DNA from 3 places in the Roseixanthobacter glucoisosaccharinicivorans genome. Region 2 is predicted to be linked to each of the others. Evidence: predicted binding sites of a transcription regulator. Region 2 holds the regulator's gene; each other region holds the start of a gene.
The links. Region 2 encodes LexA, which represses DNA repair genes until DNA is damaged. Its sites were predicted from a motif close to TGTTCNNNNTGTGTTCNG; they were not measured.

Region 1 (10,283 bases), 200 kb from region 2:
ACCGGCGTTCCAGGTCAGGACGCTATAGCACGCCGCCTTGAGCGCGCCCGCAAGCTCCGCCAGCGCCGCGCCGAGCGCGCCGTCGAAGGCGCCGCCAAGCGTTTTGACGGAGCGCCCGTCAACGAACGCATTGAGGCCGGCCATCGCGTCCGCAAGCAGAGCCGCAGGCACGGGGAGGTGCGAGACGTCGTGGCCGGCAAGGGCCGCACGGGCGGCTGGCCCCGCGAGATCGCCGAGGAATACCACGCGGCGGGGATGCGCGCGGTTCGTGAACAAGGGCACTTCATCGCCATCAGCCGCCTCACCGAACGCGGGCGGCAACGCGCGCTCAAAAAAGCGGGCGAAATCGGGCGTCGGGTCCGCGCCCACCAGCACCAGCAGGTCGCAGCGATTGCGGACCTCCGCGAGCGTGGTGGCGATCCAGCCGCGCCGCTGGAGCGTATCCAGATTGCGGAACAGTCCGCTGGACGCGGCATGATCGAAGCTGGCGCCGAACCGCATGGCGAGATCGAACACACCCCGCAGCCCATCCACATCGGCGCCGAGCCCGCTGAACACCGTGGAGCGGCGCGTCTCGAGCAGAGCGGCGGCGGCCGTGGCAGCCTCTTCCAAAGAGGTTTCCCGTCCCGCGACGCGCGGAAGGGGCGGCGGGCCGTCCGTCCGCTGAAGCAGCGCGGCCGCTTGCGGGCAAGCGACGCGCGGGTGCACCGCCCGGCCCTGGACGGTCACTTCCAGGTCGTCGCATCCCAGGCCGCAGAATCCACATACGAGATCCGAGACGATGCGGGACGTCGCGGCGGCAGGCGTCGCAACGGGAGGCATCGGGGGATCAATCATATTTGAGATAGGCGAAACGCAGATCGCTCGCCGGCGTGCCTTCCAGGGGCCCACCCTCCTCGGCGCCGGGCTGCCATTGCACCACCTCCTCGATCTTCCGGGCGAGGGCGAAGTCGCGTTCGGTGATGCCCTTGGCGTCGTGGGACATGAGGCGCACCTCCACCCAGGCGTAGGAGGCGGTGATGTCTGGATGGTGCCAGGCGGCTTCCGCGAGATGGCCAACGGTGTTGATCACCATCAGCGTGCCCTTCCAGCTGTTGGTGCGGTAGGTCCGGCGGATCCACCCGTCCTCCAGCCGCCAGTGAGGCAGTTCGGACGCTAGGCGAGCGCTGATTTCGTCTTCGGAAAGCGTCTTCTTGCGATCGACAGGCATGTCGCGCGCCTCCTTCAGCGGGGGGTCCCGATCAAGACGCTGCGGCGGTTTTCCGCTTGTCGTTGCAGTGCTCCGGAGGTCCGGGCCATGCGTCCGTTCTTGGGAATAGAGCTAACATCATCCGGGACAGGCGCAAACCCGCCCGGGTTCACTTTTAAAGTCCGTGCTGCCGCTTGGCCGCCGTCAGCGTGTTCTGGAGCAGACAGGCGATGGTCATCGGGCCGACGCCGCCGGGAACCGGCGTGATCAGCCCGGCAATGCCCTGCGCCTCCTGAAAGGCGACATCGCCCACGAGGCGGGTCTTGCCATCGCCCTTACGCACGCGGTTGATGCCGACGTCGATCACGGTGGCGCCGGGCTTGATCCAGTCGCCACGCACCATTTCTGGCCGGCCAACGGCGGCCACCAGGATGTCGGCGGTCCGGCATTCGCCGGGCAGGTCACGGGTGCGCGAATGGGCGATGGTGACCGTGCAATCCTCGCGCAGCAGCAATTGCGCGGCCGGCTTGCCAACGATGTTGGAGCGGCCGACGACCACCGCCTTCATTCCCGAGAGATTGCCCAGATGATGCTTAAGAAGCATCACGCATCCAAGCGGCGTGCACGGCACCAGCGCGTCGAGGCCCACGGCGAGACGGCCGGCATTGACCACGTGAAAACCGTCCACGTCCTTGGCAGGATCTATGGTCGAGAGCACCTTGTTGGTGTCGATATGGGCCGGCAGCGGCAATTGCACGAGAATGCCGTGAACCGCCGGATCGGCATTCAGCTTGGCCACCAGCGCCAGCAAATCCGCCTCTGCGGTTTCGACCGGCAGCTTGAATTCAAACGAGGCCATGCCGGCTTCGGCGGTCTGGGCGGCCTTGTTGCGCACATAGACCTGGCTTGCAGGGTCCTCACCCACCAACACCACCGCAAGGCCAGGCTTCACGCCTGCGCGCGCGGCGAGGTCCGCGACCTCGACCGCGATCCGGGCCCGCAGGTCGGCCGCGAAGGCCTTTCCGTCGATAAGCTTGGTTTCGATCACAATCGTCCCCCGCGAACACAAACTGACACGCTGGGCGCCTTGTCGGCAGATGTCGCGCGACGTTCAAGAGAAATCGGTCCAGCCGCGCTCGGCGTCGCCATTCATCTCTTAAAGGGATAAAAAGTTTCGTAAAGAGAAAATTTAAGCGCGAGAGTCCGAAGCTTCGCCGAGGTGCCTGTCTTCGTAGGCGATGGTCCATTCGATGAGATCGCGCCACAGGCGCTCTGTGAGATCCGGAGGCAGGCCGGCGGCGGCGGCGCGCAGGCCCACGCGTTCCACCACCTCTTCCACACGGTCTGGAAGCAAAGCGGGAATTCCTTCCCGCTCCTTCACCCTCACCACGTTCTTGACCACCGCGAGGCGCTGCACCAGCAGATCCACAATCTGGTCGTCAATGGCATCAATGGCATCGCGCGCGTCCGCAAGGGCTGTGGGAATACCCTCCCGCTGCGGCCGCGCGCCGGGGCTCACTTGGCCCACCACAGGTCTTCCACCGGGAATCGACCGGCGGCATCCTCGATCACCTGGGCGAGGGAGAACAACGTCTCCTCCTCGAACGGGCGGCCGATCATCTGCAGGCCCAGCGGCAGGCCATCCGCCGAGAAGCCAGCCGGCACCGAAATGCCCGGCAGGCCGGCGAGGTTCACGGTCACGGTAAACACGTCGTTGAGATACATCTCGACCGGATCGGCCTTGCTCTTCTCGCCGATGCCGAAGGCGGGCGAAGGCGTGGTCGGCGTCAACACGGCGTCGACGCCCTGCGCGAACACGTCGTCGAAGTCGCGCTTGATGAGGCTGCGCACCTTCTGGGCCCGCAGATAATAGGCGTCATAATAGCCGGCGGAGAGCACGTAGGTGCCGATCATGATGCGGCGACGCACCTCGGGGCCGAAGCCGGCGGCGCGGGTGCGCTCGTACATCTCAGCCACATCACGGCCCGGAACCCGCAGGCCGTAGCGCACGCCGTCATAACGCGCGAGATTCGAGGACGCCTCTGCGGGCGCGACGATGTAATAGGTCGGCAGGGCGTATTGCGTATGGGGCAGCGAGATGTCCACCACCTCGGCGCCCGCATCGCGCAGCATGGCCGCGCCCTGCTCCCACAATTCGACAATCTCCGGCGACATGCCCTCCACGCGATATTCGCGCGGAATGCCGATGCGCTTGCCCTTCACTGAGGCGCCCACGGCATCCTCATAATTGGGCACGCGCAGATCCACGCTGGTGGAATCCTTCGAGTCGTGTCCCGCCATGGCGCGCAGCAGAAGGGCCGCGTCGTTCACGGAACGCGCGAACGGGCCGGCCTGGTCAAGGGAGGAGGCATAGGCAACGATGCCCCATCGCGAGCAGCGCCCATAGGTCGGCTTGATGCCCACGGTGCCGGTGAATGCGGCAGGCTGGCGGATCGAGCCGCCGGTATCCGTACCGGTGGCGCCGGCGCAGAGGAACGCGGCCACCGCCGCCGCCGAACCGCCGGAGGAGCCGCCGGGCACGAGCGGGGTCGTTTCCCCTTCGCGCCGCCAGGGCGAAACCACGGGACCGAAGGCCGAGGTCTCGTTGGACGAGCCCATGGCGAATTCATCGTTGTTGAGCTTGCCCAGCATCACCGCCCCATCGCGCCACAGCTGCGCGGTGACGGTGGATTCGTAGGGCGGGACGAAAGTCTCGAGGATCTTCGATCCGGCGGTGGTGGCGACACCCTCGGTGCAGAACATGTCCTTGACGCCGATCGGCATGCCTTCGAGCGGGCCGGCCTCGCCATTGGCGATGCGGGTGTCGCTGGCCGCGGCCATGGCGAGCGCCTTCTCGCTGGTTTCCTCAAGATACGCATTGAGGCCGCGGGCCGCTTCCATGGCGTCGAGATAGGACTGGGTCAGTTCAACCGCCGTGAACTCGCGCAGCGCCAGCTTTTCACGCGCCTGGGTGAGGGTCAGCTGATTGAGCGCGGTCATTCCACCACCTTCGGCACGGTAAAGAAGCCGCCCTCGGCATCGGGCGCGTTGGCGAGGATTTTTTCCGGATAATGGCCGTCGTTCACCACATCCTCGCGCAGGGGCAGGCTGAGCGGAATCACCCCGCTCATGGGCTCGACGCCGGACACATCAAGCGCCGACAATTGCTCGACGAAAGCGAGGATGGCGTTCAACTCCTCCTGAAGGGGCGCGAGTTCCTCCTCGCGCACAGAGATGCGCGCCAGATGCGCAACCCTTCGGACGGTCGCCTGATCGACGGACATGGACAGCTCCCAGCACGCACCGCGCCCGATGACAGGGCGGCGCCAACAGATGGCTCAACCGCAGGCGGTTGAAGCATGTTCCGAACGCGAGCGCTGCAATTTTCCGCATACCGTCCGCGCCCTTCCCCGCCGCTATAGCAAGTCGGCGAATTGGGAGGCAATGGCGGCGGCCAGGAAAGCGCGGGCCGCATGGTGCCGCGGCCCGCGATGGATCATGGCGCATCGCTCACGGCATGAGCGCGATCTGCTCCAGGCCGAGCGTCTCGGGATAGCCGAGGACCAGGTTCATGTTCTGCACCGCCTGGCCGGAAGCACCCTTCACCAGATTGTCCAGGGTGGAGATCACGATCGCCCGGCCGCTCGCGCGGTCGGCGACAACGCCCATCATCACCATGTTGGACCCGCGCACATGGCGCGACTGCGGAACCTGGCCGAACGGCAGCACATGGACGAACGGCTCGCCCTTGTAGAAATCCGCCAGGATCTTGTGGAGATCCTCAGCCTTCGCGCCGGTGGTGCGCACATAAAGCGTCGCATAGATGCCCCGGTTCATGGGCGCGAGGTGCGGCACGAACATGGGCGCGACCGGGCGGCCGGCGGCCTTGGTGAATTCCTGGTCCAGCTCGCCCATGTGCCGATGCGAGCCGACGCTATAGGCGTGGATGCCCTCCGACACCTCGGAGAACAGCATCGCCTCCTTGGCAGAGCGCCCGGCACCGGACATGCCGGTCTTGCTGTCGATAACGATGGTTTCCGGCTCGATGGCGCCGGCCTCCAGCAGCGGCACCGCCGGCAGGATGGAGGTGGTGGTGTGGCAGCCGGGATTGGCGATCAGCCGGCCCTTCTTGATCTCGTCGCGATAGATCTCGACAAGGCCGAACACCGCTTCCTTCTGCAGGTCGAGGGCGCCGTGGGGGTGGCCGTACCATTTTTCATAGGCACCGGGATCGCGCAGGCGGAAGTCGGCGGACAGGTCCACCACTTTCACCTTGGGCGCCTGCTCGAACACCTTTTTGATGACCTCCTGGGTGGTCGCATGCGGCAGCGCGCAGAACACGAGGTCCACCGCGTTGAAATCCACCTCGTCGATGGTGACGAGCTTGGGCAGCGCATAGGGCGCGAACTGGGGGAACACGTCGGCCATGGACTGGCCGGCTTTGCGGTCGGCGGTCAGGGCCACAAGCTCGACACGGGGATGTCGCAGCAGAAGGCGCACGAGTTCGGACCCGGTGTAACCCGAGGCGCCAAGAACCGCGATCCGTGCCTTTGCTGTATCCGACATGTCCTTCTCCCGCCCGCTGGGGGCCGTGCGACGTTAGGCCGAACATGTCTGCGCGCGAACGCTGCGCGGGCGTGTTCGGTCGGGGGTCTGTACACCGATCCCATATCAGGCGAAAGACAGGGATAAGTGACCAGTCCCGCGCTGCGCGCGTTTCCGGTATGTTCCCTTTCGTTCCCTCGCCCTGGCATGATGGCCGGCGGCGATTCGCCCCTAAAGCGACTTAAAGAGCCTCATGTCCGATAACGACGATCTGTTTGCCGCGCCCGCCCCTGCCCGCAAGGCCCCGAGCCCCCGCGCCAAGGCGCCCCCCGCCGTGCCCGAGATGGCGAGCGATTATACCGCCGCCCATATCGAGGTGCTGGAAGGGTTGGAGCCGGTGCGCCGCCGCCCCGGCATGTATATCGGCGGCACGGACGTCAAAGCCCTGCATCACCTCTTCGCCGAGGTGATCGACAATTCCATGGACGAGGCGGTGGCCGGCCATGCCACCTTCATCGAGGTGCATCTCGCCGCCGACAGCACGCTGACCGTCACCGACAACGGGCGCGGCATCCCGGTGGAGGCGCATCCCAAATTCCCCGGCAAGTCCACCGTCGAAGTCATTATGACCACCCTGCACGCGGGCGGAAAGTTCGACAGCAAGGTCTATGAGACCTCAGGCGGCCTACACGGTGTCGGCGTCTCGGTGGTGAACGCATTGTCTGACCATCTCGAAATCGAGGTGGCGCGCAACCAGACGCTCTATCGCCAGTCCTTTTCCAAGGGTGCGCCGCTCGGCCCCTTGTCCGAGGTCGGCCGCATCACCAATCGGCGCGGCACCAAGGTGCGCTTCCATCCCGATCCCCAAATTTTCGGCGAAGGTGCGCATTTCGAGCCCGCCCGCGTGTTCCGCATGGCGCGGTCCAAGGCCTATCTGTTCGGCGGCGTGGAAATCCGCTGGTCGTGCGATCCGTCCCTTTTGGTGGGCACCACCGGCGTGCCGGAGAAGATGACCTTCCGCTTCCCGGGCGGCCTCAAGGATTATCTCGCCGGCGATCTGGAAGGCCAGACGCTGGTCCATAACGAAATCTTCGCCGGCCGGATCCAGAAGCAAGGCGGCCACGGCTCGGTGGAATGGGCGGTGGCCTGGGTCGCCGACGGCGACGGCGGCATTTCCTCTTATTGCAACACCATCCCGACCCACGACGGCGGCACCCATGAGAACGGGCTGCGCCTGGTTCTGCTGAAGGGCCTGCGCGATTATGCCGAGCGCATCGGCCAGGCGAAGCGCGCGGCCATCCTGATCGGTGACGACGTCACCACCGGCTGCGCGGCCATGCTCTCCGTGTTCGTGCGCGAGCCGGAATTCCAGGGCCAGACCAAGGATCGCCTCGCCACGGCGGAAGCCTCGCGCATCGTCGAGCAGGCGTTGCGCGATCCTCTGGACCATTGGCTTGCCGCCAATCCGGTGCAGGCGAACCGGCTTCTGGACCATGTGGTGGAGCGCGCCGAGGAGCGCCTGCGCCGCAAGCAGGAGAAGGAAGTCTCCCGCAAGACCGCGGTGCGCAAGCTGCGCCTGCCGGGCAAGCTCGCGGACTGCTCCAATACCGAGGCGGCCGGGTCCGAAATCTTCATCGTCGAGGGCGATTCGGCCGGCGGCTCGGCCAAACAGGCGCGCGATCGCAAGACCCAGGCGGTGCTGCCCCTGCGCGGCAAGATCTTGAACGTTGCCAGCGCCGGGCGCGACAAGCTTGCCCAGAACCAGCAATTGTCCGATCTGCTCCAGGCGCTCGGCTGCGGAACGCTCGCCCAATATCGCGAGGCGGACCTGCGCTATGAGAAGGTGGTCATCATGACCGACGCGGACGTGGACGGGGCGCACATCGCCTCGCTTCTCGTCACCTTCTTCTATCGGCAGATCCCAAAGCTGATCGAGGAGGGCCACCTGTTCCTGGCCGTGCCGCCGCTCTACCGCATCACCCAGGGCGCAAAAACGCTGTATGCCCGCGACGACGCCCACAAGGACCTGTTGCTGAAGAAGGAATTCTCCGGCCGCGGCAAAGTCGATATCGGCCGCTTCAAGGGTCTCGGCGAGATGATGCCGGCGCAGCTCAAGGAAACCACGATGAATCCGCGCACCCGCACCATGCTGCGCGTGACCATCGAGGCGGCGGCGCAGGCCGATACGGCCGATCTCGTGGAGCGCCTCATGGGCAACAAGCCGGAGGCGCGCTTCGCCTTCATCTCCGAGCGCGCCGCGTTCGCCGGCGAGGATCTGCTGGATATCTGATCCGCGCCCTCAGGCGGAGGGGTCGATGGGCTCCGGTTCCACCGTCTTGAGCCGGCGCGGCAGGCGCGAGGCGGGAAAGGCCAACGCGATCAGGCATACGCCCGCGCCGGCGAACAATTCCACCGGCCCGATAAGCCCGATGAGCTGCGCCGCCAGCAGAGCTCCCAGCGCCTGGCCGGAAAAGAAGAAGGTCGCATAGAGCGAGACCGCCGATCCGCGCGCGGCCGGCACCAGCTCGGTGGCCATGATCTGCAAGGTGTTGTGGATCATGTAGAAGCCGAAGCCGAGCACGCCGAACAGAGCCAGCATCAGGCCGAGCGAAGGCACCAGCGCAATGGCGATCAGGCACAGGCCCGCCACTGTCGCCCCGAGCCCGGCCATGCCGGAAAGGCCGAGCCGGCGCACAAGAAATGCAACCAGGAACGTGTAGATCACGCCGCCGACGCCGAACATGCCGAGCGCGAACCCGGCTTCCACCGCATCGCCCAGCGCGCGGCCGACCATATGGGCGGCCACGAACGGGAACACGCCGAAGATCAGCGCGCCCTCAATGGCGGCGACCAGGAACAGGCGGATCGAGAGGGGATTGCCGAACACCACGCGATAGCGCGCCAGTGCGCCGCCAAGCGAGGGACGCTGCGGGGTCGCGGTCTCCCGAAGGAAGAAAATCGCGCCGAAGGCCGCCGTGCCCGCCACCGCAGCCGTGCACCAGAACACGGCGCGCCACCCGACGAGGGTCGAAATCATGCCCGACGCCATGGCACCGCCAAGCTGGCCCAGCACGATGGCCATGAGCAGGCGGCCGAGCGCCTGGGGGCGCTGCTGCATGGTCACGCGATCCCCCACGGTCGCCAGCGCCACGGGTATCACCCCGCCGGCCCAGCCGCCGGAAAAGATCCGGCCCGCCAGCAACGCGTCATGGCTTGGCGCCAGCGCGCAGCCGATCAGCCCGAGGCAGAGCATGGACAGCGTCACGCGGATCAACCGCACCCTGCCCACGGCATCGCCGATAGGGCCGAACACCAGTTGCATCGCCGCATAAGGGAGCGAAAAGGCGCTCGCGAGCAAAGCCGCGCGTTGCAGCGTGACGGCGAGGTCAGCGGCCAGAAGATTCAGCATCGGGTCGACCGCGCGCATGGAGAACGCGCTGGCAAACCCGGCGAGACCCAGAACCAGGAGGAAGGGCATGTCGGCACTGCCGGACGGAGACGGGACGCCGACCGAAAACAGGCGGGCGCGGGCGGCTTCCTTGGCTGTCATTCCGCAAGGGGTCAAGGGCGCTATCGCATGGCATTGCAGGCTGCAATTCGCCCCGCGCATGGCAGCTTCAATGAGAAGCATTGACACAGCGCACAAAATCCTTACTTTACAACGTGTCGTCCGATTATTTCGAATCCAAGCGCGCCGAGCGACGACCGCTCGCCCAGCCCCGTACGGCACGGGGCCTGCGATAAGCGGAGCGCTGCCGCATTAAGCGACGATATGTCATTTTCCGAACTCGGCCTGAGCGAAAAAGTCCTCTCGGCCGTCACGGCGTCCGGTTACACCACGCCCACGCCCATCCAGGCGCAAGCCATTCCGCACGTTCTCGCCCGGCGCGACGTGCTGGGCTTGGCGCAGACGGGCACCGGCAAGACCGCCGCCTTCACCCTTCCCATGTTGACCCTGCTGGAGCAGGGCCGGGCACGGGCGCGCATGCCGCGCACCCTCATCCTCGAACCGACGCGCGAACTCGCAGCCCAGGTCGAGGACAGCTTCGCCCGCTACGGCAAGAACCATAAGCTCAATGTCGCGCTGCTGATCGGCGGCGTGTCGTTCGGCGACCAGAACACCAAGCTGGTGCGTGGCGTCGATGTGCTCATCGCCACCCCAGGCCGCCTGCTCGACCATGTGGAGCGCGGCCAGTTGCTGCTCTCCGGCATCGAGGTGCTTGTCATCGACGAAGCCGACCGCATGCTGGACATGGGCTTCATTCCGGACATCGAGCGCATCTGCAAGCTGGTCCCCTTTACTCGGCAGACGCTGTTCTTCTCGGCCACCATGCCGCCGGAAATTCAGCGGCTCGTGTCGCAATTCCTGTCCAATCCGGTGCGGGTGGAAGTTTCCAAGCCCGCGTCCACCGCGACGACCGTGACCCAGGTCCTGGTCGCCACCGGACGCGAGGATTACGAGAAGCGCGAAATGCTGCGGGAATTGATCCGCGGCGCCGACGGCCTGCAGAACGGCATCATCTTCTGCAACCGCAAGAGCGAGGTATCG
Region 2 (10,283 bases):
GCAACGCTGCCGCCGCGAGGGCGCCGCGATTTCGCTGCTGCTCGTCGACATTGATCATTTCAAATCGGTCAACGATCGTTTCGGCCATGTGGTCGGCGACCAATGTCTGCGACGGACAGCGCAGATCGTCCAGGAGGCGGTCCGCCAGTCAATCGACCTTGCGGCGCGCGTCGGCGGGGAGGAATTCGCGGTGGTGCTACCGGATGCAACCGCCGAGGGCGCCGTCGCGGTCAGCCAGCGCATCCGCGCCGCCATGGCCCGCGAGCCCTGGATCGAGATCCATCCCTATCTGGCCTCGGTGACCGTGAGCATCGGCATCTGCGCGGTGAAGATCCCGGCCGATCTCACTGTCGCGGACTTCATGCGCCATGCCGACGAGGCGCTCTATCGGGCCAAGAACAGCGGCCGGGACAGGCTAGAGCTGCACATCGCCTAGGCACGCATCACGTCACGCGCGCGGCAAGCACCCGGGCAGAACCATGCGGCTGGTGTGAATGGTGAGCCCGTCGGGATTCGAACCCGAGACCCCATGATTAAAAGTCACGTGCTCTACCGGCTGAGCTACGGGCTCACTGGGCATGGGTGTTAGGCTGCGCGGGCCGCAGGGTCAAGGTGGCTAAGGGAAACTGCCTGTGCGCAGCCGGCCGTATGCGCCCGATTACCGCCCCGCGCGGTATTGACCGCATCCCGCACGCGCGCGCACCATCCGGCGCAGAAGGAGGCCCTTCATGCCCGTCATCAACCGTCTCGCCGATGCGGCGGACGAAATCACCGCCTGGCGCCAGCAACTCCACCAAACCCCGGAGCTGCAATATGATCTGCCTGTGACCTCGGGCTTTGTCGCCGAGCAATTGCAGGCGTTCGGCTGCGATGAGGTGGTCACCGGCATTGGGCGCACCGGCGTCGTGGGCGTGATCCGGGGCAATGGCGGGGCAGGGCGCACCATCGCCCTGCGGGCGGATATGGACGCTTTGCCGATTCTGGAACGCACCGGCGCCGTCTATGCGTCCAAGACGCCGGGAAAGATGCACGCCTGCGGCCATGACGGGCACACCGCCATGCTGCTGGGCGCCGCGCGCCACCTGGCTGAAACGCGCAACTTCGCCGGCACTGCCATCATGGTGTTTCAGCCGGCCGAAGAAGGCGGCGCGGGCGGCCGCGCCATGGTTCAGGACGGGCTGATGGAGCGGTTCGGCATCGACGAAGTCTATGGCATGCACAATCTGCCGGGTCTGCCGGTGGGCTTCTTCGGCATCCGCGAAGGGGCCATCATGGCTTCCGCCGACCATGTGGAGATCACCATCGAGGGCAAGGGCTCCCACGCCGCCAAGCCCCATGAGGGCGTGGACGTCGTGCTGACCGGCGCCTCCATCGTCACCGCATTGCAGCAGGTGGTGGCGCGCAACGTGGACCCGCTGGAGTCCGGCGTGGTGTCTATCGCCATGTTCCATGCCGGCGATGCCGACAATGTGCTGCCGCCGAGCGCGAAACTCACCGGCACGCTGCGCAGCCTCTCGCCCGCCGTGCGCATGCAGTTGCGCGAACGGGTGAAGCAGATCGCGGAAGGCGTGGCTGGCGCATTCGGCGCGCGTGCCGACGTGCAGTTTGTCGAGGGCTATCCCGTCACCATGAACCACCCCGCCCAGGCTGCCTTCGCGCAGCGCGTGGCGGAGGATGTGGCCGGCGCGCCGCAGGTGAACGGGGCCGCCCCGCCGCTCATGGCGGCCGAGGATTTCGCTTATATGCTGGAAGCGCGCCCCGGCGCCTATATCTTCGTGGGCAATGGACCGAGCGCCGGCCTGCACCATCCCGCCTATGATTTCGCCGATGCAGCGATCCCGTTCGGCGCGTCCTATTGGGTGCGCCTGGTGGAAACAGCCCTGGCGCCGGCCTGAGCTTAGGCGGCGTCCTGCGCGGTCACTTCGCCTTGCGCAGACGGAATTCGAGCACCCCGGCTTCCACCGTGCGCCCCTCGAAGGCATCGCCTGTCTGCTGGGCGATGTGGGGGATGTCGATGACCGCCATCGGATCGGTGCAGGTCACCACCAGGAGCGTTCCCGGCGCGAGGGTCGCGAGCGCCTTGCGGGTGCGCAGGGCGGGCAGGGGGCATTTCAGGCCCTTCAGGTCCAAATGCACCTCGCTCGGGCCGGCCTGCGGCCCATCCGGCAGCGGCCGACGCGGGAACGGGCCGATCACGCCGCCTGCTCCTTGAGCCGGGCGAGGCTCTCCTCGCGGCCCAGCACCGACAGAACGTCGAAGATCGGCGGCGAAGTGGTGCGCCCGGTGAGGGCGGCGCGCAGCGGCTGGGCGACGGCGCCGAGCTTGATGCCAGCGGTCTCCGCATAGGCCCGGACCGCCGCTTCGGTGGCCGGCACGGTCCATTCGACCGCGGCGAGCGCCGGCAGGAGGGCGCCGAGATGGGCGCGGGCCTCCCCGGTAAGCAACGCGCTCGCCTTCTCTTCCAGCGGCAGGGGGCGTTCGGCGAAGATGAAGCCGGCATTGTCCAGCAATTCCACCAGCGTCTTCGCCCGCTCCTTCAGGCCGGGCATGGCGGCGCGCAGTTGCGCCTTGTGCTCCGGCGTCATCTTGGCAAGCCGCTCCGCGCCATCCGGCAGATGGGGGATGAGGGCCATGACCGCATCGAACAAGTCATCGTCCGTGCTCGCGCGGATGTAATGCCCGTTGATGTTTTCCAGTTTCTGGAAATCGAACCGCGCGGCCGAGCGGCCCACATGGTCGAGATCGAACAAAGCGATCATTTCCTCGGTGGAGAACATCTCCTGGTCGCCGTGGCTCCAGCCGAGGCGCACCAGATAATTGCGCAGAGCCGCCGGCAGATACCCCATGGCGCGGTAGGCATCGACCCCGAGCGCCCCATGACGCTTGGAGAGCTTGGCGCCGTCCGGCCCGTGGATCAGCGGGATGTGGGCCATTTCCGGCACCGGCCAGCCAAGCGCGCGATAGATCTGGGTCTGACGGGCGGCATTGGTGAGATGGTCGTCGCCGCGGATGATGTGCGTGACGCCCATGTCATGGTCGTCCACCACCACCGCCAGCATATAGGTGGGCGTGCCGTCGGAGCGCAGCAGGACGAGGTCGTCCAGATCCTTGTTGGGGAAGGTGACGGTGCCCTGCACGAGGTCGTGGATCACGGTCTCGCCCTCCTGCGGCGCGCGCAGGCGGATCACCGGCTTGCGGTCCTTCGGCGCCTCGGCTGGATCGCGATCACGCCAGCGGCCGTCATAGCGTGGGGGGCGGCCTTCCTTGCGGGCGGTCTCGCGCATCTCCTCCAGCTCTTCCGCGCTGGCATAGCAGGGATAGGCATTGCCCAGCGCCACCATCTGCGCCACCGCTTCCTGGTGCCGCGCGACACGGGCAAACTGATAGACCGTGTCGCCATCCCATTCGATGCCGAGCCATTTCAGGCCATCGAGGATCGCGTCGATGGCTTCCTTGGTCGAGCGCTGGCGGTCCGTGTCCTCGATGCGCAGCAGCATCTTGCCGCCCTTCGCCCTGGCATAGAGCCAGTTGAACAAGGCGGTGCGGGCGCCGCCGATGTGCAGGAAGCCCGTGGGAGAAGGAGCAAAGCGCGTAACGATCTCTGACATGAAGTCCGCCGAAAAGGGGTCTGGAGCGGGGCGGGCGCGTCGCCGGGATGCTTGGTGCATCGCCGGCATGTGGCGCGCGGGCGGCGCCCGTGTAGCATAGGCGCGCGCGTTGGGGAACGCGGGGGCATGGCAGGGACATCAAACACCGGCGAGGACGGCCCGTCGTGCGCACGGATGCGCGGCGCGCGCGCCGCTGTCTGGGGCACGGGACAGGCCGCGCCGCGCCCGCTCAGTATCCTCGGCGATCTGCGGGCGCGCCTGTTCGCCGCCCTTGCCGCTGACATCCGCGCCGAGGCGGAGGCGGGGCGGCTGGTGCTGTGGCTGCCGGTGCTGTTTGCCGTCGGCATCCTGCTCTATTTCGGCGCCGACCAGGAGCCCTCGCTGGTCGCGTGCCTTCTGCTGACGGCGGCGCTGCTGGCCGCGACGCTCGCGGCGCGGGCGCGCGTCTATTCCTTCGCAGTGCTGGCGGGCGTGACGGCGCTCGCCTGCGGCTTTACCCTGGCCTGCCTCCAGACCGCCCGCATCACGCGGCCGATCCTTATCCCACCAGCGGGGACGGTGCGGCTGACGGGATTCGTGGAGCATCTGGAGAAACGCGCCACCGCCGACCGAATCCTGCTGCGGGTCGAGACCGCCCAAGCACGGGGACTGGCTTTCAAGCCGGAACGGGTGCGCCTGTCGTTGCCGCGTGGCTCGGCGCCCACCGTCGGCGCCGGGATCAGCGTTTCCGCGCGGCTACTGCCGCCACTCGGGCCGGCCATGGCGGGAGAGCATGATTTCGGCCGGGCACCGTGGTTCGCCGGCATCGACGCGGTGGGCTTCGCCCTCGGCGCGCCGAAAGCGGCCCCCCTGGCGCAGGCGCCACCGCTCTCGGTGCGCATCGCCGCTTTGGTCCACACGGTGCGGGTCGCGCTCGCCGCCCGCATCCGCCTGGTGCTGAGCGGCGCTGCCGCCGATATCGCCGTGGCGCTCGTGACCGGCGACCGCTCCTCCATCGCGCCGGCCGTGGAAGAGAGCATGCGCCTCTCCGGCCTGACCCATGTGCTCTCGATTTCCGGGCTGCACATGGCGCTGGTGGCGGGCACGCTGTTCGCCCTGGTGCGCGGGTTGTTAGCGCTGTTCCCACCTCTGGCGCTCGGCGCGCCGGTCAAGTCTCTCGCGGCGCTCTGCGCATTGCTGGGAAGCGCGCTCTATCTCGTCCTGTCGGGCAATGACGTGGCCGCGCAGCGCTCGTTCCTGATGCTGGGCCTGGTGCTATTGGGCGTGATCGTCGGACGCGCCGCGCTGACCCTTCGAAGCGTCGCGGTTGCGGCGGTGCTGGTGCTCGCGGCGGCGCCGGTCTCGGTGCTCGATCCCGGGATGCAGATGTCGTTTGCCGCGACGCTCGCGCTGGTGGCGGCGTTCGAGCGGTTGCGTCCGTTGCGGCCGGGATGGACCGCAGAGGGATGGGTCGCGCGCGCCGCGCTGAAGCTTGGCGTGTTCGTGGGCGGCCTCGCGCTGACCTCCCTGGTCGCGGGCCTTGCGACGGCGCCGTACGGCGCCCTGCATTTCCAGCGAATCGGCGCCTATGGCCTGCTCTCGAATCTCGCCGCCATGCCGGCCGTGAGCTTCCTGGTGATGCCGTTCGGCCTACTCGGCGTGCTGCTGCTGCCGTTCGGCCTGGATTCGCTGGCGTGGCCCATCATGGGGCTCGGCATCGACATCATGGTGGGCGTATCGAACAAGGTCGCGGCGCTGCCGGGCGCCGGCCTGCGGACCGACTGGTTCAATGCGCCCTCGGTCCTTGCCGCGAGCCTTGCCTTGTTGTGCCTGTGCCTCCTGCGCGGACGGCTCGCGGCGATCGCGGTGGTTCCGGCGCTGGCAGCACTCGCGCTCGGCGGAGCGCCGCAGCGTCCGGACATATTGATCGCGCCGAACGGGCGGACAGTCGCGGTGCGCGCGGCGGACGGACGGCTCTCCATCCTCGGGGCGACGTCCAACCGGATGGTGGCGGACCAATGGCTCAGCCGGGAAAGTGATGGCCGCACCTCCCGGTCCGAGGGATTGGCCGACGCCTTTCGCTGCGACAAGCTGGGGTGCACGGCCTCCACCTCGGGCGGGGTCCTCGCCGTCTCGCGCCGGCCGGAGGGGCTGGAGGCGGACTGCCTGAACGCGGCGCTCATCGTCACACCGTACCCTGCCCCCAAGAGGTGCCCGGCCCAGGTGATCACGCCCGCCAACATGGTGAATACCGGCACGCTTGCCTTGTTTCGTGCACCTGAAGGGACCGTGCCGCCCGAACGATGGCGGATCGTTCCGGCCCGCTCCACCAGCCAGCAGCGCCCTTGGATGCCGCCCTTACCTCCGGTCGCCGAGGGGGAAAGGGAAGCGGGGGCCGTCGAACAGATCGAGGCTGACGCCGCCCGTTAAGTCCCGCCGGTACGGACACAGATCAGCCGGAACCCGGACAGCTCAATAGCGGCGCATCAGGCCGACGAGCCGTCCCTGAACCCGGATCCGGTCCGGACCAAAGATCCGGGTCTCATAGGCCGGGTTGGCGGCCTCCAGCGCGATGGAAGCGCCCTTCTTGCGCAGGCGCTTCAAGGTGGCTTCCTCGTCGTCCACGAGGGCGACGATGATGTCGCCTGTCTCGGCGCTGTCGCATTTGCGGATCAGCACGGTGTCGCCATCCAGGATGCCGGCTTCGATCATGCTGTCGCCGCGCACTTCCAGAGCGAAGTGCTCGCCCGTGCCCAGCATTTCCGGCGGCACGTTCAAGGTGTGGCTGCGGGTTTGGATCGCAGAAATGGGAGAGCCGGCGGCGATGCGGCCCATGACCGGCACGGTCACGGTGGGCGAACTCTCCTCGTCCTCCACCGGCGGGCGTACCCGGCCGAGGCTGCCTTCGATGACGCTCGGCGAGAAGCCACGCCCGCCGGCGGACGCCGCACGGCTCGCAGCAAGGCCAGGGGCGGCGCTGTCCGGCAGGCGGACCACTTCCAACGCCCGGGCGCGATTGGGAAGGCGGCGAATGAAGCCGCGCTCTTCCAGGGCCGTGATCAACCGATGAATGCCGGACTTGGAGCGAAGGTCGAGGGCTTCCTTCATCTCGTCGAAGGAGGGCGGGACGCCGGTTTCCTTCAGGCGTTCATGGATGAAACGCAACAGATCATATTGCTTGCGCGTCAGCATGGTCTCACCCGTCCCCATCCCGCTTCCGGTTCGGCAGCGATGACCCAAAGGACATCATCAAAACCGAAACAAATCATGAACAAGCATTAGCTGTTCCTTTTGTGTTCCGCAAGGGTGAACATCGCGTTAACGGTATTTCAGGAGGGCAGTTGAAGCACCGAGCAAGGATCGCCGGTCGCGCCGGCGGGTGCGAAAGCCGGCCGGATCAACAGGCAATCGGCCATGGCAAGGGTGGTCAGCATGGAGCTGTCCTGGATCGGCAGCGGTGTTGCGACCAAGGCCCCGTCTGCGGCGAACGACAGGGTCGCGCGCATGTAATCGACCCGGGAATCATTGGCCTTCACCGGGCAGCCGAGGCGCGCCGCGCGCAGTGGTTGGCCCTGGGCGGCGCGCTGAAGCGCATTCAGCAGCGGAACGAGAAACAGCACGGCACCGACATAGGCCGACACCGGGTTGCCCGGCAGGCCGAGCACGCGCATGCCGCCGCGCGCGCCGAACATCAGCGGTTTTCCTGGCCGCAGGGCGATCCTGTGAACGGTCAGCGCCACGCCTTCGGCCCGCAAAGCCGGGGCGATCAGGTCGTGCTCACCCACCGAGGCCCCGCCGGAGGTGATCAGCACGTCTAGTCCCGATTCGCTTGCAGCGCGGATCGCGGCGCGGGTGGCATCGAGGGAATCGCCTACGAGGCCGAGATCCACCGCTTCGGCACCATAAGCACGGGCGAGCGCCGCCAGGCCGTAGACATTCGACACCACGACGTCGGAGAGCGCGCCGCCGCCGTCGCCCGGGCGAACCAGCTCGTCGCCGGTTTGCAAAATCCCCACCTTCGGCCGCGCGACGACGTCGAGCCTGGAATGATCGGCCGCCGCCGCCAGCATCACGTCGCGGTCCGTCAGGCGCCGTCCGGCGGGCAGGATCAGGCTGCCCGCGGGAAAATCAAACCCCGCCTTGCGCACGTTGCGCAGCGGTGCGGTGGCGGCGGTGGTGGTGATGAGATCGCCGTCGCGCGCGATATTCTCCTGAATCACCACCGTGTCCGCGCCCGTGGGCAGGAGCGCGCCGGTGAAGATGCGCACTGCTTCCCCCCGCGCGAGTGCACCCGCAAACGGACGCCCGGCGGCGGATTCGCCGATGACGCGCAAGGTCGCGGGAACCTGCGCGATGTCGGCGGCGGCCACCGCATATCCGTCCATGGCTGACATGTCGGCCGCCGGTTGGCTGCGCCGCGCCCAAAGATCGGCGGCGAGCACGCGGCCCGTAGCCTCGTCCACGGGCACGGATTGCACGGACAAGGGCGCGACGCCGGCCACCACGAGCGCGAGGGCCTCTTCCACCGGCATCAATGCCATGTCGCCTGCTCCAAATTCCTGTTTCTGGCTCGGGCGCCTTAGGCGTCGTCGGCGCGCCACTCGCCGGAGCGACCGCCGGCTTTCTCCAGCAGGCGAATCCCCTCGATGCGCATGCCGCGGTCAGCGGCCTTGGCCATGTCATAGATGGTCAGGCAGGCGAGGGAAACCGCCGTCAGCGCCTCCATCTCGACGCCGGTCTGTCCGCTCACCTTCACCCGCGCGCGCACCACGAGACCGGGCAGGGCCGCATCAGGCTCGATCTCCACTTCCACCTTCGAAATCATCAAGGGATGGCACAGGGGGATGAGCTCATGGGTGCGCTTTGAAGCCATGATCCCGGCGATCCGGGCGACGCCGAGCACGTCGCCCTTCTTCGCATTGCCCGACAGGATCAGCTCCAGGGTCGCCGCCGCCATCACGACCCGCCCTTCCGCCAGCGCCTCGCGCGTGGTGACCGCCTTTTGCGAGACGTCGACCATGCGCGCGGCGCCCTGGGCATCCAGATGGGTCAGTTCGGTCATGGCGTCAGCGGCTCCTCGTCCAGGTCTGGGTCTGGCACAGCGGCACGATCACGCAACCGCGTACCTTGAGCGTGTTGTCGCCGTCCAGGGTCAATGTGGCGCTATAGGTCTTGCCGTCCTCGGCATTGTAGATTTCGCCGCCGGTCCAGGTGGTCGGCCCACCCGAGAAGCCCTGGAGAATCTGCAGTCCCTTGAGCGGGCGGCTGCGCAGCGATGCGTTGGAATTGTTGAGATCCTTCAGCGCCGGATCGGCCTTGATGCCGTCGGAAGAGACCAGCCGGCCGCAAACGGAATTCCCGCATTTCGTGATTTCTACGATGCCGTTCTTCGTCGGTGTCGCCCAACTGCCGGTCACGTCGGCGGCGAAGGCGGGTACGCAGGCGACCGACAGCACAGCCGCCACAAGCAGCGTCCTCATGAGCATTCTCCTGAGATCGTTTCCTCGCACCGCCTCGTTGCGGACGGTTGCGCCGCCATTAGACGCTAAGGTGACGTATACGGCAAGATCACGCCGCAAGAAGCGTGCGTGTCGCGGAAGCGACATCGCTTTGCCGCATCAGGCTTTCGCCCACGAGGATCGTGCCGATGCCGACGCCAGCGAGGCGCGTCACGTCCTGCGGAGTGAAGATGCCGCTTTCGCCGATGCAGATGCGGTCCTTCGGTACCCGTGGGGCGAGGAGCGCGCTGGTGTCCAGCGTGGTCTCGAAGGTCCGCAGATTGCGGTTGTTGATGCCGACCAGCGTGCAGGGCAGGGCAAGCGCGCGATCCAGCTCTTCTGCGTCATGGACTTCCACGATGGCGTCCATGCCATAGGCGGTCGCCGCGTCCAGCAGGTCGCGGGCCAACGCGTCATCGACGCCGGCCATGATGATCAGGATGCAGTCGGCGCCCCAGGCCCGCGCTTCCGCCACCTGATAAGTGTCGTACATGAAATCCTTCCGCAGCACCGGCAGGGAAACCGCCGCGCGCGCCTGGATCAGGAATTGCGGCGCGCCCTGGAACGAGGGCGTGTCGGTGAGGACGGAGAGGCACGCGGCCCCGCCCGCCTCATAGGCGCGGGCGAGCGCGGGAGGATCAAAGTCAGGGCGGATCAGGCCCTTGGAGGGGCTGGCCTTCTTGATCTCGGCGATCAAAGCGGTGCGTCCGGCATCCAGAGCCGCGCGCAGGGCGCCGGCGAACGGGCGAACCGGGCTGGCCGCGCGGGCGGCCGCTTCCACCTCGGAAAGCGGGCGCGCGGCCTTGGCGGCGGCGATCTCCTCGCGCTTATAGGCTTCGATGCGGGTGAGGATATCGCTCATGACTTCACCGGGGGCGCGACTTTTTCAGAAACCATCACCAGCTGTTCCAGCCGGGCGCGCGCCGAGCCGGTGTCGAGGGAGGTCTGCGCCATGGCTACCCCGTCGGTAAGATCGGCAGCGCGGCCGGCAATGAGCAGCGCCGCCGCAGCATTCATCACCGCCACGTCGCGATAGGCGCCGGGTTCGCCATCCAGCACCGCGCGCAGGGCGATGGCATTGTGAGCGGCATCGCCGCCCTTCAAGGCCTCGGGCGCGACGCAGCGCAGACCCACATCCTCCGGCGCAATCTCGAACGTGTGGATGCGGTCGTCTTCCAGCGAGGCGACATGGGTGACG
Region 3 (10,283 bases), 490 kb from region 2:
TTCGTCCGGCCGGTCGAAATCGGTGAGGTCGCCCGTCACCAACACCACGTCGGGGCGTGGCGCGAGCGCGCGGAGATGCTCCACAGCGCGCTCCAGAAGGGCGGCGGTGTCCACCACCCCATAGGCCAGCGTGCCGGAGGGGCGGATATGGGTATCGGTCAACTGGGCAATCAGCATGGGCTCACACCGGAACGAGGCGGGAAGGGTCGATGGCGAGGCCCACACGGGCGCCGAGCGTCAGCGCGTCCTCGGGGGCGGTTTCTACGATGATGCGGGTCCCGTCGGGCGCAGCCAGCACCACACGCTGTCGCGCGCCGAGGAAATGCACCTGGGCGATGGTGAAGTGAAGCCCGGTCTCTTCCGGGGCGCAGATGCGCGCAACTTCCGGCCGGAACGCCAGCGCCGCCTGTGCGGCGTCCGCGCCAGCATGGGGCAGGCACCCGGCGGCGGTCTCGAAGCGGCCGTTGCGCACGCTGCCTTCCAGACGATTCGTGGTGCCGACGAAGCCGGCGACGAAGGCGTCGGCGGGGTGGAAATAGATCTCGCGCGGGGTGCCGATCTGGGCGATGGCGCCCTGGCGCATCACCACGATGCGGTCGCCCAGCGCGAGCGCTTCCGCCTGGTCGTGGGTGACATAGATGGCGGTGATGGCGAGGCTGCGCAAAAGCGCGTCGATCTCGGTGCGCAGATGCTCGCGCAAGGCGGCGTCGAGCGCGGTCAGGGGCTCGTCCAGCAGGATGGCGCGGGGCCGCACCGCGAGCGCACGGGCCAGCGCCACCCGCTGGCGCTGGCCGCCGGAAAGCTGGTCGATGCGGCGGGTGGCGAGGGTGTCGATGCGCATCATCTCCAGCACCTCGGCGGCGCGCTTCAGCCGCTCCGCTTTGGGCACGCCGCGCACGCGCAGGCCGTAGGAGACGTTCTCGATAACGTTCATGTTGGGGAACAGGGCATAGGATTGGAACACCATGCCCACATGGCGCTTCTCGATGGGCAGCGCGGTCACGTCGGCGCCGTCGAAGGTCACGGTGCCGCCGGCGTCGGGCGCCTCCAGCCCGGCGATGATGCGCAAGGTCGTGGTCTTGCCGCAGCCCGAGGGACCAAGCAGCACCAACGTCTCGCCGGCCGCGATGGAGAGATCCAGCGGCTCCAGGGCGCGGGTGCCGTCGGCGAAGGTCTTGGCGCAGCGCGTCAGCGCGATGGCTGCGCCATGGCCGGCGAGAGCGGAGGCGGGGGCGGGCGGGGCAGAGTGGCTCACGGGCGGGTTTTCCGGTTCATGGCCCGGCGCTCGCCGCCGACGAACTGGATGGCGAGCAGCAGGGGCACGATCATGATGAAGAAGACGAGCGTATAGGCGCTGGCGATTTCGAGCCGCATGGAGGCATAGCTGTCGGCCAGCCCCACGGGCAAGGTGGCGGTCAGCGGCGTGTGCAGCATCCAGGTGAGGTTGAATTCGCCGATGGAGAGCGTCACCACCATCAGCGCGCCGGCGAGGATCCCCGGCCGCGCATTGGGCACCACCACCTGGATGAAGCGCTGCCAGGGCGAGGCGCCAAGGCTCGCCGCCCCTTCCTCCAGCGTGCGCACGTCCACGGCCGTGAGCACCGCCATCACCGCCCGCAGCATGAAGGGCAAGGTGTAGAGCACGTGCCCCACCAGGATGAAGGCATCGCTCGCCCGGAACGCGCGGATGCCGCCATAGGCCAGGATCAGCGCCAGCGCCAAGGCAAGGCCGGGAATGGCGACGGGCAGGGTCACGATCTCTTCCACCAGGCGCGAGAAGCGGCCGGGCTTGCGCACCAGCGCCCAGGCGGCGGGCACGCCGATCAGCAGCGTGACCGCGAGCGTGCCGAGCGCGATCAGGATCGAGCGGAAGATCGTGGGGGCATAAAGTCCCCACACTTGCCCCACCCATTCCAGCGTGAGGCCGGAGCGCACCCCCTGGAAATAATTGACCGTAAGGCCCGCAAGTATGCTCGTGAGGGCCGGTACAACCAGAAAAGCGGCCGCAAGCAGCGTCACGAGCAGTTGGAAGGCGAAAACGAGGGGTTTGGTGCGCATGGCTCTCACCCCGCCGCCGCGACGCCGGCGCCGGCGAAATTGCGCGTCGCCGCCAGCACGCCCCAGGTGATCAGCCCGAGCGCCAGCGACAAGGCGCAGGCGCTGGAGAAATTCGCGGCCAGGGTGAATTCGGTATAGATCGTCATGGCCAGCACATCTATGCGGGTGGCGAGCGTGAACGCGGTGCCGAACGCCCCCATGGCGGTGGCGAACGCGATGGCGCCGCAGGCCATCAGCGCCGGCGCCAGCCCCGGCAGGATCACGTCGCGCAGCACCTCGAACCGCCCCGCGCCCAGCGAGCGCGCGGCTTCCGACAGGGCGGGATCGAGCTTTTCCGCCGCCGCCATCAGTGTCACCAGCACCCGCGGCAGGGAGAAATACACATAGCCCGCGAACAGGCCGGCCATGGAATAGGCGAACACCCATTTGCCGAGCCCGAGGCTCTGGGTGATGCCGCCGAGCAAGCCTTGCCGGCCCGCCAGCAGGATGATCATGAAGCCCACCACCACGCCGGGAAAGGCGAGCGGCAAGGTGAGCATGGAGACGAGCAGGGCGCGGCCGAAGAAGCGGTTCTGCGCCAGGAACAGCGCGGCCACCGTGCCGATGGCGAGCGTCGCCAGCGTCACCCCGGCGGAGAGCGTGAGGGTGGCAATCAGGGTCGCGAAATGGCGGGGATTGGTGAGGATGAGGAGATATTCCGCCATCCCGTTCGGCCCCGCGCCGGCCACCGCCACCACCCGCACCAAAGGCAGCAGGAAGAAGGCGAGCACGAACACGCCGAGCGGCAGCAGCAGGATATTGGCCAGTCGATCGGCGCTGTTCATGGCTTTCACACGTTCGATGGGAACCGAAGGATACGTGGCTCCCTCTCCCGCTTGCGGGGGAGGGCTGGGGAGGGGGAATGCGGCCGGCCCCGGCACGCTTCCGCCCGTCGCACGATTCCTTGCTACGCCGAGGCCCTAGACCGTCTGCGGCCGAACCCGCCGCCGCGCTCCGACCCCCTCCCAACCCTCCCCCGCAAGCGGGAGAGGGCTTTTGTGGGGCACCCGGGGCACGCGACCGCCTATTTCACCTCGGCGAGATACTTGTCCGAGAAGCCCTTCTGCACGCTCTCCATCTTGCCGTAGTCCACCGGCTTGGCGCGGGCGTAATCTGCGGCGGGCAGGAAGCGGTCGGCGACCTCCTTCGGCAGCGGCACGTCGCGCACCGGGCGCAGATAGGCGGCCGCCCACATGGCCTGTCCCTTGTCGGACAGCACATAGTCCAGCACCTTCTTGGTCGCTTCGGGATGCGGGTCGTTCTTCACCATGGTCATCACATAGGGAACGACGATCGAGCCCTCGCAGGGAATGACGAAGGCGAAATTGCCCTTCTCGCTGTATTTGGCGCGATAGGCGTTGAAATCATAATCGAACAGGATCGGGATCTCGCCGGAGACCACGCGGGCATAGGAGGTCTGCTTCGGCACGATCGGCTGGTTGGCGGCGAGCTTCTTGAAGAAGTCGAGGCCGGGGGCGAAATTCTCCAGCGAGCCGCCGAGCGCGTTATTCACCGCCACCGCGCCCACATAGCCGACGAAGGCGCTGGAGGGGTCCAGATAGCCCACCATGCCCTTGTATTCGGGCTTCAAGAGGTCCGCCCAGCAGGCCGGCACCGGCGCGCCGCCGAGCGCATCCTTGTTGATGAACAGGCCGAGCGTGCCGGAATGGATGGTGAACCAATGGCCCTGCGGATCCTTCAGGCCGGCGGGGATCTGCGAGAAATTCTTCGGCTCATAGGCCTGGGTGACGCCGGCTTCCTTGGCCTTGATGCCGAAGGTGACGCCGAGATAGGCCACGTCCGCCACCGGGCTCGCCTTCTCGGCGATGATCTGCGCCAGGGACTGGCCGGAATTCTTGTTGTCCGGCGGCACTTCGACGCCGGTATCGGCCTTGATGGCCTTGAGCATGCTGCCCCAATCGGCCCATTCGGTGGGGCAATTGTAGCAGATGGCGTCCGCCGCCTTGGCGGGTGCGAGCGTGGCGGCAGGCAGGAGCGCGGCCGCGAGCAGCGGCGCGGCGAGCAGGGACTTCAAGGCTGAGAAAGTCATGCCGTGGTCTTTCATAGGGTCGCACAAAGGGGTGCCCGGCCCAGAGGGCCGGACGGGTCGGGAACGCGGTACGAAAGGCGGGCCGTCAGGCGGCCGGGGCGCGCGATCCGCCCGCGGGCGGATCGGAGGAATGGAGGGCGGCGCCGGGGTCCGGCGGCGCTGCGGCGAGGGTGCCGGTGAGGCGCAGATGATAGGGTAGGTGCTCCACCGCCCGTCCCGTTGCGCCATCGAACATGTCGAACAGCCGCTCGATGGCGCGCGCGCCCATGAGGCGGGTCGGCTGGTCGACGGTGGAGAGTTCCGGCGTCACGAGACGGCCGATGGCGATGCCGTCGAACCCCGCCACCGACATGTCGGCGGGGACGCAAAGCCCCATGGCGCGAACAGCCGCGATGATGGAGAGCGCCAGCAGATCGTTGGAACAGATCATGGCGGTGGGCCGCCCGTGCGCCGCGAACAGGCTTTCCAGCGCGGCGCGATGGGCCGGGGCGTCGGCGATATAGTCCAACTCCAGCACCGGTTCCGGCGCAAGGCCGTGCGCCCCCATGGCGGCGAGATAGCCCTGGTGGCGCAGGCGCGAGCGATCGGACGAGGAGAAGCGCCCGGCGATGAAAAGGATGCGCCGATGCCCCTGGGCGATCAGCGCCTCGGTCAGCGCGCGGGTGGCGCCGGCATTGTCCACGGTCACGGCGGGGCGGGAAATGCGCTGCGGCTCGTTATAGACCAGCACATAGGGGATGCCCTCGGCGTCCAGCATATCGAGGGTGGGATTGGCGTCCGGGTCGGCGACGGTGAGCACGAGGCCCGCCACGCTCTGCGCCACCAGCGTATCCACCACGCTGCGTTCACGCGCGGGATCGTAATCGGTGGCGGTGACCAGAAGCGCATGCCCGCGCACCCGCGCTTCCGCCTCGATGCCCGCAACGGAACTCGCGAACACCGGATTGGTGAGGCTCGGGATCACCACGCCGACGGTGCGGGTGCGCAGGGTCTTGAGCGAGCGGCCGATCTCGCTCGGGCGGAAGTCCAGCTCGGCGATCGCGGCGCGCACGCGCGCCTCGGCCTCCGCACTGGCGCGCGCCGTGCCATTGATGACGCGGCTGACCGTGGCGATGGAGCAGCCGGCACGCTCGGCGACGGTTCGTATGGTGACGGTGCGCGCCAAGACGGCTCCCCGGATTGAGTATGTAACCGTTTACACGGCTCTCCTAGGGCCGCGATGTTACAGCCGTATGACGTGGCCGACGCGGATTGTCGGAACGGCAGGGCGATGGGATAAGGAGGACGGCGCGCAGCGGCGTGGCCACGGGCGGGATCGACAGAACGCAATGCCTTTAGCCAAAATCAAGGTGGACCGGCTCTATAAGCAAATCGCGCAGGCGCTGATCGCCCATATGGAGTCCGGCGCCTTTCGGCCGGGCCAGGCCCTGCCGGCGGAACGCGAACTGGCCAAGCAGCTCGGCGTCAGCCGCACTTCGGTGCGCGAGGCGCTGATCTTCCTGGAGATTGAGGGGCGGGTGGATATCCGCACCGGCCAAGGCGTCTATGTGCGCGACCCGGCTCTCTCATCCACGCCCGCGCCCGACATTCACGGCGTCAGCGCGGAGGAGCTTCTGGCGGCGCGCGAGGTGGTGGAGGGCCGCACCGCCGAGCTTGCCGCGCTCAATGGTTCGGACGCGCAGAAGGCTGCGCTGCGCCAGATCACCGAGGCGTTCGACGATCATCCCGTGAGCACCGAGGCGTTCCTGGCCCACGACAAGCGGTTTCACCTGCTGATCGCGGCGATGTCGGGCAACCGGGTGCTGAGGCAGGTGGTCGAGTTTCTCTGGACCACGCGCGACGATGCGATGTTCCGGCACCTGGAAGCCAAGTATGCGGAAGACGAATTGCCGCTGCTCCTGAATGAGGATCATCGGCGGATCGCCGAGGCGATCCTGGCGGGCGATGCGGCGGCGGCCGCGGCCCGCATGCGCCGGCATCTTCAGAATGTCCATGCGCATCTGTTCGAAAAGGCGGCCACGATGGCACCCCAGCCCGCGCGCGAACGCACGTAATAGAAGCGCCCAATAGAAGGGCCCAATAGAAGAGCCCACGAGCGCTGGCCGGCAAGTCGCTGGGCAAGCGGCTCGCCGGAAAAGCCGCTAGCTGGGCAGGGGAGCGCGGGCCCGCGCCAAGGCACTGCTGGCCCCTTCCCAGAGCCCGTTTAGATAGGCCGCGCCGAGCGCGCGATCATGCAGGCCGTAGCCGGGCCGCCCAGCCTCACCCCAGATCATGCGGCCGTGATCGGGCCGGAAATAGCCCGTAAAGCCGATCTCGACATAGGCGAGTACGATTTCGGCCATGTCCAGCGAGCCGGCGCGGGAGAGATGCGCGCATTCGACAAAGCTGCCATCCGGCTGTGCCTGCACGTTGCGCATGTGGGCGAAATGGACCCGGCCGCGTCCGCCGAACTCGCGCACCATGGCGGGCACGTCGTTGGCCAGGTCCGCGCCGAGCGCCCCCGAGCACAGGGTGAGACCGTTGGCGGGTTCGTCCACCGCATCGAGGATGCGGGCAAGATCGGCCCGGTTCTTGGCGATCCGCGGCAGGCCGAAAATGGACCGCGGCAGATCATCCGGGTGGATCGCCAGGGCGATGCCGGCGGCGCGGGCGGCGGGGATCACGCGCTGGAGAAAATAGATCAGATGCTCCCGCAAGGCGTCCTCGTCGACGTCGGAATATTCCCCGAGGAGGAAGCGCAGTTCCTCCGGTCCGTAGCGCAGGTCCCAGCCGGGCAAAAAGGTGCCTTCGCTCGGGTCGACGCGGCCGGCCGTGCGGGCATCGAACGCAAGGGTGGTGGAGCCGTCCGGCAGCTTGAAGTCGAGCGCCGTGCGCGTCCACTCGAACAGAGGTATGAAATTATAGCAGACCACCTTGACCCCGGCCTTGCCGAGCCGGGAAAGGGTCTCGCAGAACACCCCGATCAGCCGGTCGCGGCTCGGCTTGCCGAGCTTGATGTCCTCGTGCACCGGCACGCTCTCGATGACCTCGAGCGCAAGGCCGTGCGCCTCCACCTCGCGCTTGAGCGCGAAAATCTCCTCAAGCGGCCACGGATGGCCCGCCGGAACCCCCTGCACCGCGGAGGCGATGCCATGCAGGCCCGGGATCTGGGCGATGTTCGCGAGCGGGACGGGATCATCCTTTCCATACCAGCGGAACGTCATCTTCATTGCGACCTCCTGCGGGGCGCGGCTCGGCATTATGATACTGGTACGGTGGCTGGACCAGTTGTGTAATCCAACGGACAAATCCACTTCAACGCCCTTGACGAGCCCGAAATGTCGCGCGTGCTTTTCCGACAGAAAACGTTTCACCGAAATTAAACGATGTGCGAAGAGATCAATGAGAACATATTGCGAACATCGAACAAAACAGGTACAAATTCCGGGTAGCGAATAATCCTTGCACCCGGCGGAGCACACAGCGATGACTCAGTCCACACTCAGACTCGTCGAAGGTTCCTCCATGGATAAGACGAAAGCGCTCGACGCCGCGCTCTCACAGATCGAGCGGCATTTCGGCAAGGGCTCGATCATGCGGCTCGGCAAGAGCGGCAAAGCCATTGAAATTGAAAGCATTCCTTCCGGGTCATTGGGGCTGGACATCGCGCTGGGCATCGGCGGGCTGCCGCGCGGCCGGGTGGTCGAGATCTTCGGCCCCGAATCGTCCGGCAAGACCACGCTGGCCCTGCATACCGTTGCAGAAGCTCAGAAAAAGGGCGGCGTCTGCGCCTTCATCGACGCCGAGCATGCGCTCGATCCCATCTATGCCCGCAAGCTCGGCGTAAATCTGGACGATCTCCTTATTTCTCAACCGGATGCGGGCGAACAGGCGCTTGAGATCTGCGACACGCTGGTGCGCTCCGGCGCGGTGGATGTGCTGGTGGTCGATTCGGTCGCCGCCCTCACCCCGCGGGCCGAACTGGACGGCGAGATGGGCGACAGCCAGCCGGGCATGCAGGCCCGCCTGATGAGCCAAGCCCTGCGCAAGCTGACCGCGTCCATTTCCAAGTCCAATACCATGGTGATCTTCATCAATCAGATCCGCATGAAGATCGGCGTGATGTATGGCTCGCCCGAGACCACGACCGGCGGCAACGCCTTGAAGTTCTACGCCTCTGTACGCCTCGACATCCGCCGCATCGGGATGATCAAGGAGCGTGACGAGGTGATCGGCAACCAGACCCGCGTCAAGGTGGTGAAGAACAAGCTGGCGCCTCCGTTCAAGCAGGTGGAGTTCGACATCATCTATGGCGAAGGCGTCTCCAAGACCGGCGAACTGCTCGATCTCGGCGTGCGCGCCGGGGTGGTGGAAAAGTCGGGCTCCTGGTTTTCCTACGACAGCCAGCGGCTCGGCCAGGGACGCGAGAACGCCAAGGCCTTCCTGAAGCAGAATGCGGAAGTCGCAGGGCGAATCGAAGCGGCCGTGCGTCAGAACGCAGGTCTGATCGCCGAGCAGATCCTCGCTGGTCCCGACGAGGAGGACGCCGCCGAGGCTGCCGAGGATTGAGGATCCGCCTGGAGTTTCGGGAATAGGAAGGCGGGGCTCGGCTCCGCCTTTTGAAGCCGTGGGCACGATTTTGCCCGGCCCGCGGTGACGCGCGCGGGCGGGGTCACAGCACCCTGGCGGGGAGGCGCTGGAAACGCTTTTCTGGACAAGCGGAAACGGCATCGTTAAACGATCTTCGCTTGCGCATGAGGGCTTTGGCGTTTGTCCTGGCCGTGCGAGAACCGACGCCGCGCCCGTCCGCGCGTCGGGATAAATCCAGTCAAGGGTATGGTGGCCGGCACATGAGCGGCGTGAATGAGATCCGGTCGACCTTCGTCGATTATTTCGTGAAGCAGGGCCACGAGGCGGTGCCCTCCTCGCCTCTGGTGCCGCGCAACGACCCGACGCTCATGTTCACCAATGCGGGCATGGTGCAGTTCAAGAATGTTTTCACAGGCATGGAGAAGCGCCCCTATTCGCGGGCTGTGACTTCCCAGAAATGTGTCCGCGCCGGCGGCAAGCATAATGATCTGGACAATGTCGGCTATACGGCCCGGCACCATACCTTCTTTGAAATGCTCGGCAATTTCTCGTTCGGCGATTATTTCAAGGACCGCGCGATCGAGCTTGCCTGGAACCTGGTCACCCGCGAATTCGAATTGCCGAAGGACCGGCTCCTGGTCACGGTCTATTCCGAGGACGACGAGGCGCACGCCTTGTGGAAGAAGATCGCCGGCCTATCGGACGATCGCATCATCCGCATCTCCACCTCCGACAATTTTTGGGCCATGGGGGACACCGGGCCCTGCGGTCCGTGTTCGGAAATTTTCTTTGATCACGGCGCGCATATTCCCGGCGGGCCTCCGGGCTCGGCGGACGCCGACGGCGACCGTTTCATCGAGATCTGGAATCTCGTGTTCATGCAATATGAGCAGCTTCCGGGCGGGGAACGCCTGGCGCTGCCGCGCCCCTCGATCGACACCGGCATGGGGCTCGAGCGCATTTCCGCCCTCCTGCAGGGCACGCACGACAATTACGAAACCGACCTGATGCGGGCGATCATCGCCGAGGTGGCGGACTTGACGGGCGTCTCCCCGGACGGTCCGCAGAAGGCAAGTCATCGAGTCATCGCCGATCATCTGCGCGCCTCCGTCTTCCTCACCGCCGATGGCGTGCTGCCGTCCAACGAAGGCCGCGGCTACGTGCTGCGGCGCATCATGCGGCGCGCCATGCGCCACGCCCAGCTTTTGGGCGCACGCGATCCGCTCTTGTATCGCCTCGTGCCGATTCTGGTGCGCGAAATGGGCCGCGCTTATCCCGAGATTGTTCGGGCCGAAGCGCTCGCAACGGAGACGTTGCTTCTGGAGGAGCGTCGGTTCCGCCGCACGCTCGAACGCGGGCTGTTGATTCTGGAGGAAGAAAGCGCCGGCCTCATCAGCGGTGCGCGTTTTCCGGGCGACGTGGCGTTCAAGCTTTACGATACTTACGGGTTCCCGCTTGATTTGACCGAGGACGCGTTGCGCGGCCGCGGCATTCATGTGGACACCGACGCCTTCAAGACCGCGATGGAGCGCCAGAAGGCGGATGCCCGCGCGGCTTGGCAGGGCTC

Region 1: a site for LexA is predicted at 5,904-5,921, ahead of parE (DNA topoisomerase IV subunit B). Genes of this name have one in related genera too.
Region 3: a site for LexA is predicted at 7,531-7,548, ahead of recA (recombinase RecA). Genes of this name have one in related genera too.

Annotation. Positions count from the first base shown of each region.
Region 1 covers NZ_CM195538.1:1,696,627-1,706,909, reverse strand. The annotation lists gene V5F78_RS07640 (formylmethanofuran dehydrogenase) at 1-612, opposite strand, end outside; gene V5F78_RS07635 (4a-hydroxytetrahydrobiopterin dehydratase) at 830-1,210, opposite strand; gene folD (bifunctional methylenetetrahydrofolate dehydrogenase/methenyltetrahydrofolate cyclohydrolase FolD) at 1,365-2,237, opposite strand; gene V5F78_RS07625 (chorismate mutase) at 2,379-2,717, opposite strand; gene gatA (Asp-tRNA(Asn)/Glu-tRNA(Gln) amidotransferase subunit GatA) at 2,705-4,189, opposite strand; gene gatC (Asp-tRNA(Asn)/Glu-tRNA(Gln) amidotransferase subunit GatC) at 4,186-4,473, opposite strand; gene argC (N-acetyl-gamma-glutamyl-phosphate reductase) at 4,700-5,755, opposite strand; gene parE (DNA topoisomerase IV subunit B) at 5,988-8,024, shown strand; gene V5F78_RS07600 (MFS transporter) at 8,034-9,284, opposite strand; gene V5F78_RS07595 (DEAD/DEAH box helicase) at 9,507-10,283, shown strand, end outside.
Region 2 covers NZ_CM195538.1:1,895,801-1,906,083, forward strand. The annotation lists gene V5F78_RS08495 (sensor domain-containing diguanylate cyclase) at 1-436, shown strand, start outside; tRNA gene V5F78_RS08500 (tRNA-Lys) at 496-571, opposite strand; gene V5F78_RS08505 (M20 aminoacylase family protein) at 729-1,895, shown strand; gene V5F78_RS08510 (sulfurtransferase TusA family protein) at 1,918-2,196, opposite strand; gene gltX (glutamate--tRNA ligase) at 2,193-3,608, opposite strand; gene V5F78_RS08520 (ComEC/Rec2 family competence protein) at 3,735-6,017, shown strand; gene lexA (transcriptional repressor LexA) at 6,060-6,779, opposite strand; gene V5F78_RS08530 (molybdopterin molybdotransferase MoeA) at 6,917-8,128, opposite strand; gene moaC (cyclic pyranopterin monophosphate synthase MoaC) at 8,167-8,649, opposite strand; gene V5F78_RS08540 (DUF2147 domain-containing protein) at 8,654-9,067, opposite strand; gene trpC (indole-3-glycerol phosphate synthase TrpC) at 9,156-9,947, opposite strand; gene trpD (anthranilate phosphoribosyltransferase) at 9,944-10,283, opposite strand, start outside.
Region 3 covers NZ_CM195538.1:2,387,823-2,398,105, reverse strand. The annotation lists gene V5F78_RS10865 (phosphodiesterase) at 1-177, opposite strand, end outside; gene V5F78_RS10860 (ABC transporter ATP-binding protein) at 182-1,255, opposite strand; gene V5F78_RS10855 (ABC transporter permease) at 1,252-2,058, opposite strand; gene V5F78_RS10850 (ABC transporter permease) at 2,064-2,882, opposite strand; gene V5F78_RS10845 (ABC transporter substrate-binding protein) at 3,122-4,147, opposite strand; gene V5F78_RS10840 (substrate-binding domain-containing protein) at 4,233-5,312, opposite strand; gene V5F78_RS10835 (FadR/GntR family transcriptional regulator) at 5,293-6,201, shown strand; gene V5F78_RS10830 (mannonate dehydratase) at 6,289-7,356, opposite strand; gene recA (recombinase RecA) at 7,613-8,695, shown strand; gene alaS (alanine--tRNA ligase) at 8,977-10,283, shown strand, end outside.